Regions from separate parts of the Maritimibacter sp. DP1N21-5 genome, predicted to be linked through region 1. Evidence: riboswitches for the same ligand, from Rfam matches in the RefSeq annotation. Region 1 holds a riboswitch; the other holds the start of a gene.

Region 1 (5,511 bases):
GCGATGGAAGAGACCCTCGCGGACGAGGAAGCCGACATCGTCACCGAAGACCACCCTGCCGAAGGCGAAGAGCACGCCGCGGCCGGTGGCCATGAGACGGCGCACATCGAAGACGTCGCCTTTTCCTTTGAAGGACCGTTCGGCAAATACGACGTGGAACAGCTTCAGCGTGGCCTGAAGATCTACACCGAAGTCTGCCGCGCCTGTCACGGGCTCAAGTTCGTGCCGATCCGTTCGCTCTACGAGAGCGGTGGCCTGAACTACACGGAAGACGAAGTGCGGGCCTATGCTGCCGAGAACTTCGAAGTATTCGACGCCGAGCTGGACGATTTCCGTCCCGCCCTGCCGTCCGACAACTTCCCGGCCGTGACCGGCGAAGGCATGGGTCCGGACCTGTCGCTCATGGCGAAGGCCCGCGCCGGGTTCCATGGCCCCTACGGCCTTGGCATCAACCAGTTCTTCAAGGGCATCGGTGGTCCGGAATACATCCACGCGATCCTGACGAGCTACAACGGTGAGGAAACCGAGGTTGCGGGCAACTTCCTTTACGGGAATGACGCCTTCTCGGGTGGCTTCATCTCCATGCCGCAGCCGATGGACGACGGTCTTGTCGACTTCGACGACGGCCATGCGAACGACCTCGACTCCATGTCGATGGATGTGTCGGCCTTCCTGATGTGGACCGCCGAGCCCAAGATGATGGCGCGCAAGCAGGCCGGTTTCGTCGGCTTCATCATGTTGGTGATCCTGGCCTCGCTGCTCTACCTCACCAACAAGAAACTCTGGGCGCCGCACAAATACGGCAAGGAAATGGATCTCTGATCTCTTTCCGCCTCGGAATTAGGAAGGGCGCCTCTCGGGGCGCCCTTTTTCTTGGGTGAAAGGTTCGGGTCAGCGCCCCAGGTAGTTGCGAAGAGCTTCGGGCGGGTTGGCGAAGATATCGGCGACCGGAACGGGGGCGTCCGCGTGTCCTTCGGACACCAGGATGATGTCATCGGCGATTCGCCTGGCGTCTTCCGGTTCGTGGCTGACCATCAGGAGGGTCGCCGATGTTTCCTCGGCGAGACGGGCGACGAGGTCCAGCATCTCGGCGCGCAGGGCGGGACCGAGCGCGCCGAAAGGTTCATCGAGCAGCATCAGGGGTTTGTCGCGCAGAAGCGCGCGGGCCAGAGCGACGCGCGCGACCTGACCACCGGAGAGCTGCGCTGGTTTGCGCGGGCCGAGCCCGTGAAGGCCCACATGGGCGAGGGCTTCCTCGACCCGCTCCCGATTCGCGCGGCCCAGGCGCAGGTCGGGGCGTAGTCCAAGGCCCACGTTCTGAGCGGCGGTGAGATGGGGGAAGAGGTTGTTGTCCTGAAAGATCATGCTGACGGGCCGATCCGCCGGTGCGAGGGGCGCAAGATCGCGGCCGTCCCAACTCATCTGTCCGGTGACATCCAGAAACCCGGCGATGCCGGCCAGCAGCGTGGATTTTCCGGACCCCGAGGGTCCCAGAATGGCGACCTTGTGGCCCTTGGCGACCTGCATATCAGCGGTCAGGGTGAAGTCCCCGTTGATCACGGTCACATGGTCAAGTGTCAGCATGAGCGCGACCGCCCCTGTCGAAGATCCAGAACAGAGCAAGGCTCGAGACCAGTAGAACCAGCGCCCCGCCCGCTGCATCCGGCATACGATAGGCGGCCATGAGACGATAGATCTGAAGGGGCAACGTGGGCGCATCCGGCGCGGCGAAGAGGGCGATCACGCCAAGGTCGCCCATGGAGAGCGCGGCGGACAGCCCCATCGTGAACCCGAGCGGGCGGCGCAGACGTGGCAGCCAAAGCAGGCGCAGCCGCGCCCAACCTGACATACCCAACCCATCCGCGAGCCGGCCATAATCAGCTTCGATCTGGCCGAGCGCGGGAACGAGCGCGCGCAGCGCGAAGGGCAGGGACATCACCGAGTTCACCATGGCCGTCACAGGAAAAGCGAGCGCGAAGGGGTCCGTTAGGGGAAACAGGATGATGAAGAGCCCGGTGCCGATGACCAGAGGCGAGGCGGCCAGCGTCAGGGAGCCGATCCCCTCCACCACGCGCAACCTGCTTTTCACCGAGAGCGCCGCCATCGGCAGGGCGAGCGCCAGCGTGACGACGACCGAGGTCAGTGCGATCCCGAGCGAGCGCAGCGCCGCCCACCAGATGGACGCAGGCAAGGAGAGCAGGCGTGGAAGCCCATCGAGAGCGATCATCGTAATGGGCAGGACGAGAAAGACGGTGGCGAGGGCGATGATGACCGTGTCCATAAGGACGAAACCCGGTCCCGCCGCGTCCCACCGGCGCAGGCTCCGATCAAGCCCCGCGCCAAAGCCCGTGGGCAGGGCGACCCGGAAGGCGATCAGGGCGACGGCGAGCCCGAGCGCGAACTGGACCAGTGCCAGAAGCGCGGCCTTGCCGAGGTCGAACTCGAGGTTGAAGGCCTGATAAATGGCAAGCTCGATTGTTGTCGCCTTCGGCCCGCCGCCCAGCGCCAGCGCGACGGCAAAGCTCGTGAGGCACAGAAGGAAGATGACGAGGAAGGTGCCGGGCAACACCTCGCGCAGCATGGGACGTTCCAGCCAGCGCGTCACATCGCGCGCGCGGAACCCCAGCGAGGCGGCCAGGCGAAACCGTTCGGCGGGAATGGCGAGCCAGCCTTGCAGGACAAGACGGGTGGCCAGTGGCAGGTTGAAGAAGACATGCGCCAGAACGACGCCATGAAAGCCATAGATCGAAATCGGCTCCAGCCCGACAAAACCCAGAACATCCGACACGATGCCAGAGCGTCCGAAGACCGAGATGAGGCCGAAGACCGCGACGATCGTCGGCAGGATGAAAGGCGCGCCCAGGAGCATAATGAGCAGCCCCCGCCCGGGAAACCGACGCCGCGCGATGGCGCGGCCCAGAGGAATCGCGAGGAGGATCGATAGCGTCGCGGACAGCGTGGCCTGCACGAGCGAGAAGCGCAGGGCGGCCCAGTCGGCGGGGCCGAAACCCGACAGCGCCTCGGCCCGGATCAGAACCGCGGCAAGCGTGCCCAGTGTGAAGAGAAGGACGACGGCCAGCGCGAGGCTGCCCGTCGCCGTGGTGCGTGTCATGATTCTATTGAGACAGCGCCGCGCGCCATTCTTCGAGCGCCACGTCTCGGATGTCCCGCGCCTCGGTCCCGAAGTAGATCAGGGCCTTTTCTGGCACGACACTCTCGAATCCCTCGGGCAGACCCTCCTGCGGCGTATGAGCCGGATACATCCAGTTGGTCTCTGGGATCGCAGACTGGAACCCGTCGGTCAGCATGAAGTCGAGGAACTGGTCGGCCAGCTCGGGCTCGTCGGTTGTCGCGATTTTGCCCGCGACTTCGATCTGCATGTAATTGCCTTCTTCAAAGGCGATGGCCGCCTTGGTGTCGTCGTCTTCGGCCAACAGGTGATAGGCGGGCGAGGTGGTGTAGGACAGAACCATGTCGGCCTCCCCTTCAAGGAACATCCCATAGGCCTCGGACCAGCCCTTGGTGACGGTCACGATATTGTCGGACAGGCGTTCCCAGTAGGCGCCGGCTTCTTCGCCATAGACCGCCTTGACCCAAAGCAGCAGGCCAAGCCCGGGCGTGGAGGAGCGCGGATCCTGAATCACGATCGTCAGGTCGCTGTCGGCGAGCTCCTCGAAATTCGCGGGGGGATTTTCGACCTTGGTCTTGTCGTAGACGAAGGCGAAGTAGCCCCAGTCGAAGGGCAGGAACATGTCGTTTTCCCACGCCACGGGCATGGACAGATCCGGGCTGTCGACACCGTGAAGCGCGAACATGGCCGTGTCGCGGGCCACCGCGGTCAGGTTCTCGTCGATGCCGAGCACGATGTCGGCCTCCGTCCGGTCGCCTTCGAGCTGGAGCCGCGAAATCAGTTCGGCCCCGTCGCCAACGGCGACAAGCTCGAGCGTGCAGTCGCATTGCGACTCGAAGTTCTCCTTGATGATCGGCCCCGGTCCCCATTCGGAAACGAAGCTGTCATAGGTATAGACGGTCAGCGTGTCTTGAGCGCTGGCCATGCCTGCAGGCATGGCGGCAAGAGCAGCAAGACCCGCGGCGATGATGGCTGTTTTCATGTCATCCTCCATTGCGACGGGCGAAAGTCGGGTAGGAAGACGTGGTCGTCGGCCCTTACCTTCCCTCCGCCGGTATGAGCCGGTTCAGGTTCAACGGGTTCGCTTGCGCATCTCAGCGAGCTCTTCAGCTCACACCCCGAGGTGCTGCAGAGACTATGCAAAGACGTGCACCGCTTCAAGGGCGGGCGCATACGTCGGCTACTGACGGACGGACAGAGGGGCCTGTGACGGGCGCGCTGCGCGGGACGATGCCCAGACAGAGGCCAGGATCACGATGGCGCCCACGATCTGGACCGGCGTCAGTGCCTCGGACAGAACCACCCAGCCGATGAGGATGGCCGAGAGAGGCGACAGGAACCCAAGTCCCGTCACGCCCGCCGGGTCCAGTCGGGCGATCCCCCGGAACCACAGGAAATAGGCCAGGGCGCCGCCCACGACCCCAAGCCAGAGATAGCCCGCGAGATTGGACATCGTCAGCGCGGGGAGGGCCGGTTCCATGATGAGCGTGGCCGGGAGCAGGAAGATACCCCCAGCGGTCAATTGCCATGCCGTGAAGGTGAGGGGGGAGACCGGCGGTTGCCACCGCCGCGCCAGCACGACCCCCGCTCCCATGGACAGGGCGCCCAGAAGTGCGGCCGCAACCCCGACGGGATCAAGCTGCGCATCGGGACCAAGGACCAGCATCCCGACGCCGACGAGCCCGGCGATGGCCGCCGCGACCGAGGCCGGGCGCAGGACCGTGCCCAGCGCAAGGCGGGCGAAGACGAGAACAATAAGCGGCTGGATCGCACCCACGGTCGCCGCGACGCCGCCGGGCAGGCGGTAGGCGGCGATGAAGAGCGCCACGAAGAAAAGGGAGAAGTTGAGCACGCCGAGCACCGCAATCCGCCCGAGCCAGTCGCGTGGTGGCAGGTTGCGCGTCACGACGAGCAGGATCAGCCCGGCCGGCAGCGACCGCAAGAGCGCGGCGTGCATCGGGTATCCCTCGGGCAGGAACTGCGTCGTGGTGATATAGGTCGTGCCCCAGATGATCGGGGTCAATGCGGTGATCAGGGTATCGGTGAGACGGGACATGGGCACTCTGCTTGGACCTTCACGCTACGCCGTCATCCCCGCGCGTCAAGAACTGCCTGATTGCGCGTTGAGAATTCCGCGCGCGGCGTATATCGAAACGCGAAAGGAGCCGGGCCATGATGAACACATTTGGACATATCTTCCGCGTGACGACCTGGGGCGAAAGCCACGGACCCGCGCTTGGCGCGACGGTGGACGGTGTGCCGCCCGGCGTGGCCATCGACGAGGGCATGATCCAGCACTGGCTCGATCGCCGCAAACCCGGTCAGAACAAGTTCACGACCCAGCGGCGCGAGGCAGACGAGGTCCGCATCCTTTCGGGCGT
Region 2 (5,511 bases), on a different contig from region 1:
CCATATGGCATTAGGATCAAGACAGCGCGCGGTCTGGGATACATGCTGGAAGTAGAGAATGGCTAGAACCCGCAGGCCGGTCAGGCACCGGCCGATGTCGCTGCGCCTGCGGCTGTTTCTGGTCATCCTTCCGCCTCTGCTGGTGGTGTCGGTCCTGTTGGGCCTGTGGCGGTTCGAGGCCGCAAAGCGCACGTCCGAAGACCTTTTCGATCGTAGCCTGCTGGCGGCAGCACTGGCCATTTCCCGCGATGTGGCAATCTCGGGCGGCGATGCGCTGTCCCCCAGCACGCGCAATTTCATCTCGGACGCGGGCGGCGGCGAGGTTTTTTATCATGTGACCGGGCCGGGGGGCTACTATGTCACCGGATATGCCTATCCGCCGCGGCCCGACCAGCACATGCCGCAATCCGAACCCGGCTACTACATTGCCAACTATCGCGGTGAAGACATGCGGGTGCTGCGTATGACCGAGGCAAGCACGATCGACAATCTCTCCGGCGAAACGGTCGTGACTGTCTGGCAGCGGGTGAGCGACCGTCAGGCGTTCGCCCAGGAATTGGCTCTGCGCGCAATAACCGTCATGGCAGGCCTGATGGTCGCCTTGGCCCTCGTGGTTTGGTTCGGGGTGCAGGTCGGGCTTCGCCCGCTCAACGACCTGCAGGAAGCGATCCAGAAAAGATCGCCCGACGATCTCGGTCGGATTCGCAGACCCGTGCCAACCGAGGTCGCCGGGGTGGTCTCGACGCTGAACCGCCTCTTCGGGCAGGTCCGCGACAGTATCGAGGCACATCAAGCCTTCATTTCCGATGCCGCTCATCAGCTGCGCAACCCGACCGCAGCGCTGCTGGCACTCGCGGAAACCCTGCCGGATGTCCGCGACGACACCGAACGCTCCGTCCGTCAGGCCGAGCTGATCTCGGCCGCCCGCGCCGCGGCCCGGCTGACAAGCCAGTTGCTCCAGCTTGAACGTCTGCGCTACGGCTACGGCGGATCGGTGACGCGGTTTGACCTGAACACAATCGTCGAAGAAGTCTGCCGTGGCATCGCCCCCTCCGTCCTGTCCCGCGATCTGAGATTTTCACTTGACCCGGCCGACGAGCGTCTCGAGATCGAGGGCGATCCCGTCCTGATCGGCGAGGCGCTGACCAATCTTGTGGAGAACGCCCTCAAACACGGTGGTCCCACGATGGGGAGAATCTCAGTCAGCACCGCCCGAGACGGCGACACCATCGTCGTCACCGTCGAAGACGATGGCATCGGAATTCCGCCGGAAGAGGAAGAAACAGCGTTCCGCCGGTTTTCCCAGCTGCGTCACGGCGAAGGAACGGGTCTGGGGCTGGCAATCGTCGAACAGGTGATCCGCAAGAACAATGGCAAGGTACGCTTGGAGAACGTCGATCGTGGAACGCGCTTTCGGCTCGAGTTGCCGGCGGCAACCAAGCCGGCGTAGCCGCGCTGTCCGGCGATATGTTCTGCGCCGCGTGCAAGGCAAAGCCCATCTGTCTCGAGTGTCGTGCTCGAAGATACTTGCACCATGGCTGGTCATGGATCGATACCCACGGGCTACAAGAGCATCTAGGCACTTCATACGATCTGGCTGATTGAACACTTATCTGGTCGGATCCGGGGATTTGCTCGTGCCGCATTGCCCTTGGTAGCCTTGAGAAAAGATCCGGAGTCTGGCGAAGGCTTCGATGGTTTCACGTCTCATCGGTGCGGTCACAGACTGGATGTTACCGAGTTTCACGCCGAAAGGCGCTCTCGTGGCTTCCTTCTCCGCAATGCTTGGAAACTTGCCCCCGCTTTCGGCAAGGGCCAACTGATCCGGACCCGTGCAGTCGCACCGTCCCACCTGCGCCGCGACGTTTTCATGACGAGCCTTGCCGGCACCCGACGCCGGGCCCCCTCGCGTTTCACCGTTCGGGTGTCGCGGGACCACGGCGCCGCGTCCGCCTCTTGCCCCATCGACAATGCATCGCACTGTCAGGTGCAGCGCGTCGCAAGCCAGACCTGATTGCCTGAAAAAGCCTGCAAGACCGGTCGGCGAAGCGAACCCTTGCGGGCCGCGAGGCGCAAAATGGTCGTTCCTTGACCCTGCGGCCATTCCTTCCTACACAGTAGGCAGATCTGTTGGGGTGCCCCTCGGGGCTGAGACGCTTTCACGCGAACCCATTGAACCTGAACCGGTTAGGACCGGCGTAGGAAACAGTCATCGTGACCGTCCGAAGACCCATGGTCACCCTTGATGTCCTGTCGCGCCCTGACCCTGACAAGCGGATGGACGGACGTGACAGCCACAGTTCTCACCATTGCCGGGTCCGACAGCGGCGGCGGCGCCGGGATCCAGGCGGACCTGAAGACCTTTTCGGCCCTGGGTGTCTACGGTGCCAGCGTCATTACAGCGATCACCGCGCAGAACACCCGAGCGGTGCGCGCCGTGCACCCGGTCCCGCTCGAGGTGATCGAAGCGCAGGTCGCGACAGTGCTGGAGGACATCGAGGTTCACGCGATCAAGGTCGGGATGCTGGGCACACCCGACCTGGTGGAATGCGTGGCCGGGGCCATCTCGGGATTTCCCGGGGCCGTGGTGCTGGACCCGGTGATGGTGGCCAAATCCGGCGATGCGCTCCTGCCAGATACCGCGGTGTTGGCGCTCTGCCGCCACATGCTGCCGCGCGCCACGGTCCTGACCCCCAACCTACCGGAAGCCGCCCGCCTGTTGAACGCAGTCCACGCCGACACGGACGAAGACATGCAGGAGCAGGGGCGGCGGTTGTTGGCGATGGGCGCGGGGGCGGTGCTGATGAAGGGCGGCCACCGCAGGGGCGAGACCTGCACCGACTGGCTGGTCACCGCAGCGGGCACGAAAGCCTTCAAGGCCGACCGCATCGCCACCCAGAACACCCACGGCACCGGTTGCACCCTGTCCTCGGCCATTGCCGCCGGGCTGGCACGGGGCCTGCCCCTGTCACAGGCAGTCGGGCGCGCGCACGTCTGGCTCCAGGGCGCGATCCGCGCGGCGGAGGGGCTGCAAATCGGCGGGGGCCACGGCCCGGTGCATCACTTCCATGAGGTCTGGTCATGAGGGTCACGATCCGGGGCAGCGGCGTCGCCGGGCTATGCGTTGCGGCGGAACTCGCAGGGCGCGGCCACAGCATCACGGTGACGGACCCCGCCGGCGGACCCGGCGCACAGTCCTGTTCGTGGTGGGCCGGTGGCATGCTGGCACCGGATTGCGAAGGGTTCTCGGCCGAGGAACCGGTGTTCCGGCTGGGTCGCGCCGCCGCCGACTGGTGGCAGGCACAGGGGGCCGAAGTGCATCGCGAGGGCACGCTGGTCGTGACCCTTGGACGCGATCGGCGCGAACTCGATATCTTCGCCCGCCGCACCGCGAACCACCGCTGGCTGGACCGCGAGGGCATCGCCAGTGCGGAACCGCAGCTCGCCGGACGTTTCGACCGCGCCCTGCTGATGACCAAAGAGGCGCACCTGGACCCGCGCGCCGCGCTGCTTTCTTTGCGCGACCGGCTGGCCGCGCGAGGCGTCCGCTTCACGACCGAAGCCACGCCGGCCGATCGCGTAGTCGATTGCACCGGGCTGGCCGCCTCCGAAGCGCTTTCCGACCTCCGGGGCGTGAAAGGGGAAATGGTCGTGCTGCGCGCGCCCGGCGTCCACCTCAAGCGGCCGGTGCGTCTGCTGCACCCGCGGTTTCCGCTTTATGTCGTGCCGCGCGGCGACGGGGTTTTCATGCTGGGCGCGACCCAGATCGAAAGCGCCGAACGGGGCCGCGCCACGGTGCGCTCGGTCATGGAGTTGCTGTCGGCGGCCTACGCGCTCGACCCCGCATTCGCAGAGGCGGAGCTGGCCGAGATCGGCGCCGACGCGCGCCCCGCATTTCCCGATCACCTGCCGCGCCTCACCGAGGCAGGCGGCGTTCTTTATGTAAACGGCCTGTTCCGGCACGGTTTCCTGCTCGCCCCCGCGATGGCGCGGATGGCGGCGGCGGTGCTGGACGGCCAGGAAAAACCGGAGCTTTGGCATGATCATCGCGCTTAACGGCGAACCCCGCACCATAACGGGCCCTACCTTGGCCGACCTTCTGGAAGAGACCGGCCAAAGCAGGGCCAAGGTTGCCACCGCGGTGAACGAGGTCTTCGTGCCCGCAACGCTGCGCGCCGAAACCTATCTCAATCCGCAAGACAGGGTCGAGATCGTCGCCCCAAGGCAGGGCGGCTGAGATGCCGACCTTTTATGGAACCGAGATCGCCTCGCGCCTGATGCTGGGCACCGCGCAATACCCCTCCCCCGCCGTGCTGGAAGAGGCCTTCCGCCGATCCGGCGCGGGGATCGCCACTGTTTCGGTCCGGCGCGAGGCGGGGGATGGCGGACAGGGCCAGAGGTTTTGGTCGCTTGTCGAGCAATTGGGCGTGGCCCTGCTGCCCAACACTGCCGGCTGCCATTCCGTGCGCGAGGCGGTGACCACGGCGCAGATGGCCCGCGAGCTCTTTGGCACCAACTGGATCAAGCTGGAGGTGATCGGCCATGCCGACACGCTCCAGCCGGATCCCTTCGGGCTGGTGGAAGCCGCGCGCCTGCTGACCGACGACGGCTTCGAGGTCTTCCCTTACTGCACCGAGGATCTCGTGCTCTGCGACCGGCTGCTGGGCGCTGGCTGTCAGGTTCTGATGCCATGGGGCGCACCGATCGGCACCGGGCTTGGTCTGAACAACGTCTATGGGCTGCGTTCGCTTCGGGCGCATTTCCCCGAGGTGCCTCTCGTGATCGACGCGGGCCTCGGCCTGCCCAGCCAGGCGGCCCATGCGATGGAACTGGGCTTCGACGCCGTGCTTCTGAACACCGCCGTCGCCAGGGCGGGCGACCCGGCGGGCATGGCCGAGGCCTTTGCCGGAGCCGTCGCCGCCGGCGCGCTCGCGAACCGGTCCGACCCGATGCCGCCGCGCGACATGGCGGCCCCCTCGACCCCGGTTCTGGGAAAGGCGTTCCTGGAATGAGCTTGCCGCGTTTCTATCCGATCTTCGACGACGTGCGGTGGCTGCGCCGGATGCTGCCACTGGGGGTGACGTTCGTGCAACTGCGGATCAAGGATCTGCCCGAAGACGCGCTGCGCGCCCAGATCGCAGAAGCGCGTGACCTCTGCCGTGATCATGGCGCGCATCTGGTGGTCAACGACCACTGGCAACTGGCGATCGAACTGGGCTGCGACTGGCTGCATCTGGGGCAAGAGGATCTGGACATCGCCGACCTGGAGGCAATCCGGGCGGCGGGCCTGCGGCTGGGGATATCGACCCATGACGACAGGGAACTGGCCCGGGCGCTGGCGCTGCACCCCGATTACATCGCCCTTGGGCCGGTCTATCCGACCATCCTTAAGACGATGAAATGGCACCGGCAGGGGGTGGAAAAACTGTCCGAGTGGAAGGCCCGGATTGGTGCCATCCCCCTGGTCGCCATCGGCGGCATGTCGGTGGACCGCGCGCCGGGGGCCTTTGC

What was found. A riboswitch is a leader RNA that binds a small molecule or an ion and turns the genes downstream of it on or off. The one in region 1 is predicted to bind thiamine pyrophosphate.
Region 2: linked by a shared signal. The riboswitch ahead of thiD (bifunctional hydroxymethylpyrimidine kinase/phosphomethylpyrimidine kinase) and the one ahead of thiB (thiamine ABC transporter substrate binding subunit) in region 1 are both predicted to bind thiamine pyrophosphate.

Annotation. Positions count from the first base shown of each region.
Region 1 is NZ_JAHUZF010000007.1:43,365-48,875, reverse strand. Features, by position in the region: gene KJP29_RS18210 (cytochrome c1) at 37-822, shown strand; gene KJP29_RS18205 (ATP-binding cassette domain-containing protein) at 892-1,584, opposite strand; gene KJP29_RS18200 (thiamine/thiamine pyrophosphate ABC transporter permease ThiP) at 1,571-3,112, opposite strand; gene thiB (thiamine ABC transporter substrate binding subunit) at 3,117-4,112, opposite strand; TPP riboswitch at 4,157-4,261, opposite strand; gene KJP29_RS18190 (EamA family transporter) at 4,311-5,186, opposite strand; gene aroC (chorismate synthase) at 5,303-5,511, shown strand, end outside.
Region 2 is NZ_JAHUZF010000001.1:66,912-72,422, reverse strand. Features, by position in the region: gene KJP29_RS00335 (response regulator transcription factor) at 1-66, shown strand, start outside; gene KJP29_RS00330 (sensor histidine kinase) at 59-1,450, shown strand; TPP riboswitch at 2,122-2,222, shown strand; gene thiD (bifunctional hydroxymethylpyrimidine kinase/phosphomethylpyrimidine kinase) at 2,288-3,085, shown strand; gene KJP29_RS00320 (FAD-dependent oxidoreductase) at 3,082-4,056, shown strand; gene thiS (sulfur carrier protein ThiS) at 4,040-4,237, shown strand; gene KJP29_RS00310 (thiazole synthase) at 4,239-5,012, shown strand; gene KJP29_RS00305 (thiamine phosphate synthase) at 5,009-5,511, shown strand, end outside.